2 regions of the Arthrobacter sp. MDT1-48-3 genome follow, and region 2 is predicted to be linked to the other one. Evidence: riboswitches for the same ligand, from Rfam matches in the RefSeq annotation. Region 2 holds a riboswitch; the other holds the start of a gene.
The links. A riboswitch is a leader RNA that binds a small molecule or an ion and turns the genes downstream of it on or off. The one in region 2 is predicted to bind thiamine pyrophosphate.
Positions count from the first base shown of each region.

Region 1: another riboswitch for thiamine pyrophosphate. It lies ahead of ACX80L_RS02825 (ECF transporter S component); the one in region 2 lies ahead of thiM (hydroxyethylthiazole kinase).

Region 1 is NZ_JBTNDL010000001.1:583,755-587,150, reverse strand. Features, by position in the region: gene ACX80L_RS02835 (FUSC family protein) at 1-991, shown strand, start outside; gene ACX80L_RS02830 (DUF4235 domain-containing protein) at 1,048-1,308, opposite strand; TPP riboswitch at 1,458-1,582, shown strand; gene ACX80L_RS02825 (ECF transporter S component) at 1,642-2,250, shown strand; gene ACX80L_RS02820 (ABC transporter ATP-binding protein) at 2,247-3,396, shown strand, end outside.
Region 2 is NZ_JBTNDL010000004.1:213,677-217,072, reverse strand. Features, by position in the region: gene ACX80L_RS10945 (aldo/keto reductase) at 1-977, shown strand, start outside; TPP riboswitch at 1,028-1,122, shown strand; gene thiM (hydroxyethylthiazole kinase) at 1,163-2,068, shown strand; gene thiE (thiamine phosphate synthase) at 2,068-2,748, shown strand; gene ACX80L_RS10930 (alpha/beta hydrolase) at 2,809-3,396, shown strand, end outside.

The sequences.
Region 1 (3,396 bases), on a different contig from region 2:
CGCCTGGACCTTCGCGCTCGCCATCCCGGGAGAGGCCTCCCGGTATCCGTACTATGCTCCGCTGGGCGCCCTGCTGGCGATGTACCCGACGGTCGCGGGAACGCTCAAGTCAGGTCTGCAGACGGTCGCCGGACTCACGATCGGGATCGTCCTGGCTCACATCGCGGTCTGGGCGGGAGACCCCAACTGGCTGACGATCGCCTTCGTCGTCGGAGCGGGCGTGCTTCTCGCCGGCCCCCTGAAGAGGACTGCGGGCGGCGGCTCGGGGATCGCGTCCGCCGGGCTGTTCGTCCTGGTCATCGGCAACGAGAACCTGGGGTACTCGCTGGGCTACTTCGTGCAGACCGTCGTGGGCGTGGGCGTGGGCGTCGCCGTCAGCGCGCTGATCCTGCCGCCGCTCAACCTGAACGACGCGGTGGGGCAGATGAGCCGGCTCCGCAGGACGGCTGCACGTCAGCTCCAAGAGATGGGCGAGGCCCTGCAGGAGGACTGGCCGGCGGACGACCCGCGCTGGCCCGAACGGCGGGACGACCTCACCGCCACGGCACGGAATGCCCGCGAGGCCCTGCAGTTCGCGGACGAGAGCAGGAAGGGCAATCTCCGGCGGCGCTTCCACCCGCACGACGCCCGCCGCGACCACCGGCACGTCGAGGTCCTCGAGACCGTGGCGATCCACACGCTGAACATCACCAACATGCTGCAGGACGCGCTCCATGGGACCTCCCGTGAGCACCCCCTGCCCGCCGCGGTCCGGCCGCCCCTGCAGCAGGCGTTCACCGCCGTCGGCGACGTCCTGGACCTGTGGACGGTGGAGGACCTCGACGCCGAGGCGCTGCAGGTCGCCGAGCGGAGCCTGAAGGACCTCGAGATCAGCGCGTACGAGACCTCGTCGAAGGAGGTCCCCTTCGGTGCTGCGGCCGCGATCGGCATGAACCTGCACCGCATCCTGCAGACGGTCGCACAGGAGCAGCGGACCGACGGGGCCGACTGACACCGGGAACGACGAAGGGCACCCCGGAGGGTGCCCCTCGATCCCCACGGGGCTGCTCAGGTCAGGTCGCGGCTCTTCGCGAACCGGTCGATGGCCTTCTGCGTGGAACGGTTCGTCAGCACCTGGATGGTGGTGCTGACCGCACCCGAAATGATCGCGAAGACGAGGGCCGAGCGCAGCGTGTTCTCCAGGCCGTCCTTGCTCTTCGGCGGCGCTTCGCCCGTGATCCTCTCCCAGAGGAAGTCGACGAGCTTGGTCCCCACATAGCCGGCGCCGACACTCATCCCTGCGCCGAGCAGTTTGAACAGTACGTTCATGGTCTCTCCTTCTTGTCCGATACTCCTGCGCCTAGCCTAGCGGCGGTGCGTGCCCCGCCGCAGGGACGATCCGGCCCGCAAGCGGTTCCGCGGTCCGGGGCCGAACCCGGCGTCGCGGTCCACCGGTGTAGGATCGGTAGCGCTCAACCAACAAGCGACAGGGGAGCGCCGATCCGCAGCATGCTGCGGGGACGGGCGCTGAGAGTGCGGACCGCCGCAGACCCTCGAACCTGATCCGGCTAGTACCGGCGAAGGGAGTCGAGTTCTCAGAGTGCACGGCGCTGCTCCGGCGGCCCCGGCACTATCCCCTCCTGTACCTCAGGAGGATTCACCATGGCATCATCCACCGCCCTCAAGACCGCCTCCGGGCGCACCGGCCAGTGGCGCGTCGTCGACATCGTGGTGGCCTCGGTCATCGCCGTCGCCGTCGGCGTCCTGTTCTTCGCCTGGTCCGCGGGATACTCCGGCATCAGCCTGCTGACGGCCGGTTTCCCGCCCCTGGCGGGCCTCTACTCCGGGGGCTGGCTGATCGCCGGCGTCCTCGGGGGACTGATCATCCGCAAGCCCGGTGCCGCCCTCTACTGCGAGATGCTCGCGGCGGCTGTGTCCGCCCTGATCGGCACGCAGTGGGGCGTGGGCGTCCTCGTCTCCGGAGCGATCCAGGGAGCCGGCGCCGAACTGGTCTTCCTGCTCTTCCTGTACCGGAAGTGGAACCTGCCGGTCGCGTTGCTGGCCGGCCTCGGCGCGGGCCTCGCCCTCGCGATCAGCGAGAACATCCTCTACAACGCGCTCTGGACCTTCGAGTTCAAGCTGCTCTACACCGTGTTCGCGGCCATCTCCGGCGTCGTCATCGCGGGCCTGCTCTCGTGGCTGGCCATGCGGGGCCTCGCGAGGACGGGTGCGCTGTCCTCCTTCGCCGCGGGCCGCTCGGCGGACGTGTGACGGCAGCACACCCACCGGCCGCGGGGGCCGTGCAGGTCAGCGCACGCGGCTGGGGCTGGCGCCACGCGGGCCGGAAGGCCTTCGCGGCACGCCACCTCGACCTCGACATCGGGCCGGGAGAGCGCGTGCTGCTCCTCGGGGCGTCCGGGGCGGGCAAGTCGACCGTGCTGCACGGACTCGCCGGGGTGCTCGGTGCGCAGGACGAGGGCGAGCAGGAGGGCGGACTCCTGCTCGACGGCGTCCCCCCGGCCGCGGCGCGGGGGAGGGCTGGGCTGGTGCTCCAGGACCCCGAGACGCAGGTGGTGCTCGCCCGCGTCGGCGACGAGGTGGCCTTCGCCGCCGAGAACCTCGCCGTGCCCCGCGAGGAGATCTGGCAGCGCGTCGGCAGGGCGCTCGACGACGTCGGCCTCGACCTCCCGCTCGACCACCCCACCACCGCGCTGTCCGGGGGGCAGAAGCAGCGCCTCGCGCTCGCGTCCGTCCTCGCGATGGAGCCCGGGCTGCTCCTGCTCGACGAACCCACCGCGAACCTCGACCCCGACGGCGTCCTCGAGGTGCGGGACGCCGTCGTCCGCGTCCTGGAGCGCACCGGTGCCACGCTCGTCGTCGTCGAGCACCGCGTGGCGGTCTGGGCCGACGTGGTGGACCGTGTGATCGTGCTCGACGCCGGGGGAGGTGTCCTCGCCGACGGTTCCCCCGCGGGCATCCTGGGGCACGAGGCCACGCGTGCCGGGCTGGCGCACGCCGGCGTCTGGGTCCCGGGCCGGCGGCCGCCCCTGGGAGGGCCCGTACCCGGCGCCGGTGGCGGCCCGCTGCTGTCGGCGCGCTCCCTCACGGTGGCCAGGACCAAGCGGGGCCCCGCGGCCGTCGAGGACCTCGACCTCCGGGTGCACGAGGCGGAAGCACTGGGCATCACCGGGCCGAACGGCGCCGGGAAGTCGACGGCGGCGCTCACGCTCGGCGGCCTGCTCCGGCCGCGCGCCGGCCGGGTGGACGCCGCGCCGCCGCTCGCCGGAGCGGCGGGCAGCGACCCGTTCCGCTGGCGGTCGGCCCAGCTCGTGCAGCGGATCGGCACGGTCTTCCAGGAGCCCGAGCACCAGTTCCTCACGGCGTCCGTGGGCGAGGAACTGGAGTTCGGACCGCGAC
Region 2 (3,396 bases):
GCACGATGACCTTCGGAGCGGAGTCGGACGAGTCCACCTCCCACGCCATCCTCGCCGACTACGCGGCGGCCGGCGGCAACCTGATCGACACCGCGGACGTGTACACGGCGGGGGCGTCCGAGGAGATCATCGGTCGGTGGCTCGCCAGGAACCCGACGGAGCGCGACCGCATGGTCCTGGCCTCCAAGGGCCGTTTCCCCATGGGCGACGACGTCAACGACCTCGGGCTGTCCAGGCGGCACCTCCGCCGGGCGCTCGACGCCTCGCTCACGCGGCTCGGCGTCGACCACATCGACCTGTACCAGGTGCACTCGTGGGATCCGCTGACGCCGCTCGAGGAGACGCTCGGCTTCCTCGACGAGGCGATCGTCCAGGGGAAGATCGGGTACTACGGCTTCTCGAACTACACCGGCTGGCAGCTGACGAAGGCCGTCATGCTCGCCCGCCAGCGCGGCTACTCGCTGCCGGTGACGCTGCAGCCCCAGTACTCGCTGCTCGTGCGGGAGATCGAGGCCGAGATCGTGCCCGCGGTCCTCGACGCGGGCATGGGCATGCTGCCGTGGTCGCCCCTCGGTGGCGGCTGGCTGACCGGCAAGTACTCCCGTGACACCGAGCCGACCGGCGCCACCCGCCTCGGTGAGAACCCCCAGCGCGGCATGGAGGCCTGGGAGAAGCGCAACGCCCAGGACAGGACCTGGCGGATCATCGACACGGTCACGGAGATCGCCGCGGAGCGGAGCGTCAACGCCTCCCACGTGGCGCTCGCCTGGGTCGCCGCGCAACCGGGGGTGACCTCGGTGATCCTCGGTGCCCGCACCCGGGAACAGCTGGCGGACAACCTGGCGTCATCCGACCTCGAGCTGTCGCCCGGCGACCTCGGCCGCCTCGGCGAGGTCAGTGCCCCCACCTTCAGCGACTACCCGTACGGTGGCCCCGGCATCGAACAGCGCAGCCGCCGCATCCAGGGCGGCCGCTGACCGGGGCGCCCGCAGGGCTGGACGCTCCGGCAGCCAGCCGCTATCGTTCGAGCAGCGACACGGGGTGTCCCTTTCCGGGGCTGAGATGAGACCCGTCGAACCTGATCCAGCTCATACTGGCGAAGGGATGTCCTGCCGGTCCGACGTCCGGCCGTCCTTCCGCCGTGGCAAGCGAAAGGCAGCACATGTCGGAACCGACCCTCGAACCACTCGGAACACCCCTCGGAACACCCCTCGGAACACCTCTCGGAACACCGTCCGAGAGCCTCCGGGGCGCCGACCCGCAGGTGACGGCCGAGGCGTGTGCCGCGCTGCTCGCCGCACTGCGCGACGCCGTGCCGCTGGTGCAGTGCATCACCAACGCCGTGGTCACGAATGTCACAGCGAACGTGCTGCTCGCCGTGGGCGCGACGCCGGCGATGGTGGACATCCCGGAGGAGGCCGGCCAGTTCGCGCCGGTCGCCTCGGGGGTCCTGGTCAATCTCGGCACACCGACCCCGGCCCAGTGCGTCGCCATGCGCGAGGCGGCGGAGGCGGCGGCCGCCGCGGGGACCCCGTGGGTCCTGGACCCCGTCGCGGTGGGATTCCTCGCGGTCCGGACCCGGACGGCACAGGACCTCGTCGCGATCCGGCCGACGATCATCCGCGGCAACCCCTCGGAGATCATCGCGCTGGCCGGCACGGGAGGCGGCGGGCGCGGCGTCGACTCCGTGGACGGTCCCGATGACGCGCTGGACGCGGCGCGCCTGCTGGCGATCCGCCACGGCTCGGTCGTCGCCGTGTCGGGGGCCGTCGACGCCGTCGTGCCGGCGCACGGGCCCGTCGTCCGGATCGCCAACGGCACCCCGCTCCTGACGCGCGTGACCGGTGGAGGCTGCGCGCTCGGAGCCGTGATGGCCGCCTTCGCGTCCCTCACCCCGGATGCACTGCTCGCGGCCACAGCTGCGACCGGCGTGTACACCCTCGCCGCGGAGCGTGCCGCGGCCGGGGCGGCAGGTCCCGGCTCGTTCGCCCCGCGCTTCCTCGATGCGCTCGCCGACGTCACGCCGTCGGATGTCCGCCGTGGCCTGCGCCTGTCCGGGAGCGACTGATGCCCCGGCCTGCTCCGGCGGAGTACCTGCCGCTCTACCTCGTGACGGACACGGCCCTGTGCGCGCCCCGGCCCGTCGCCGACGTGGTCGCGGCGGCCGTCGCCGCCGGTGTCACCTGCGTGCAGGTCCGGGACAAGCACGCGGGCGGGCGGGATCTCGTGTCGCTCGTCACCGCAGTGGCCCGCGCCGCCGAGGGTCGGGTGCCGGTCCTGGTCGACGACCGGGTGGACGTCTACCTCGCGGCGCGAGAGCTCGGGGCGCGCGTCGACGGCGTGCACGTGGGCCAGTCCGACCTGCCACCGGGCGTGGTGCGGCGCATCGTCGGCGTCGATGCCGTCGTCGGACTGAGCGCGGCGACACCCGGGCAGGTCGCCGCCGCGCACGCCCTGCCCGCCGGCACGGTGGACTACCTCGGCATCGGAGCGGTGCACGCCACCGCCACGAAACCGGACCATCCGGCGCCGCTCGGCGTCGAGGGGTTCGCGACGCTGGCCGCCGGCGCCGACCTGCCCTGTGTGGCGATCGGCGGGATCACCACCGTGGACGCCGCCGCGCTGCGGGGTGCCGGGGCGGCGGGGATGGCGGTGGTGTCCGCCATCTGCGCGGCGGCCGACCCCGCCGCTTCCACCAGGGACCTGGCTGAAGCATGGCGCGCCCCCACGGGACGGCGGAGCCGATAGCCGAATCCGGGCGCAACGGCAACCGGGAGAGTAGGGACCACCGGGACCTAGAATCCGGATGTGGCGACGAGGAGGACCGTGCTTGCCGGCGCGCTGGCCGCGCCGCTCCTCGTCGCGGAGACGGCGTGCGACGGAGGACCCATGAACAGCAGACAGCCCGACGAGGCGGCGCCGCATCCCGCCCTCCTGGCCGCGCGCCCGGGAACGGCGGAATTCGGCAGCGGGACCAGAACGGGGGTCCATGCCCTCGGTATCGCGACCACGCGAGACCCGATCGTGTTCGTGCCGGAGTCGCTGGACACCGGCGGACCCGTCCCGCTCCTGATCGCCCTCCACGGCGCCGGCGGCGACGCACAGGGCGGCCTGTCCGTGCTGCGGGCGGCCGCCGAGCAGCTCGGGATCGTGATCCTCGCACCGGCGTCCCGGGCAGCCACCTGGGACGCGATCCGGGGCGGGTACGGTCCGGACACGGAGGTCATCGACCGGGCGCTGGAGGAGGTGTTCTCGTTCGTGCAGGTGGACCCCGAACGCATCGGTATCGGCGGCTTCTCCGACGGCGCCTCCTACGCCCTGGGCCTGGGGCTCACGAACGGGGACCTCTTCCGGAAGGTGGTGGCCTTCTCCCCGGGCTTCGTCCCCGCCGGACCC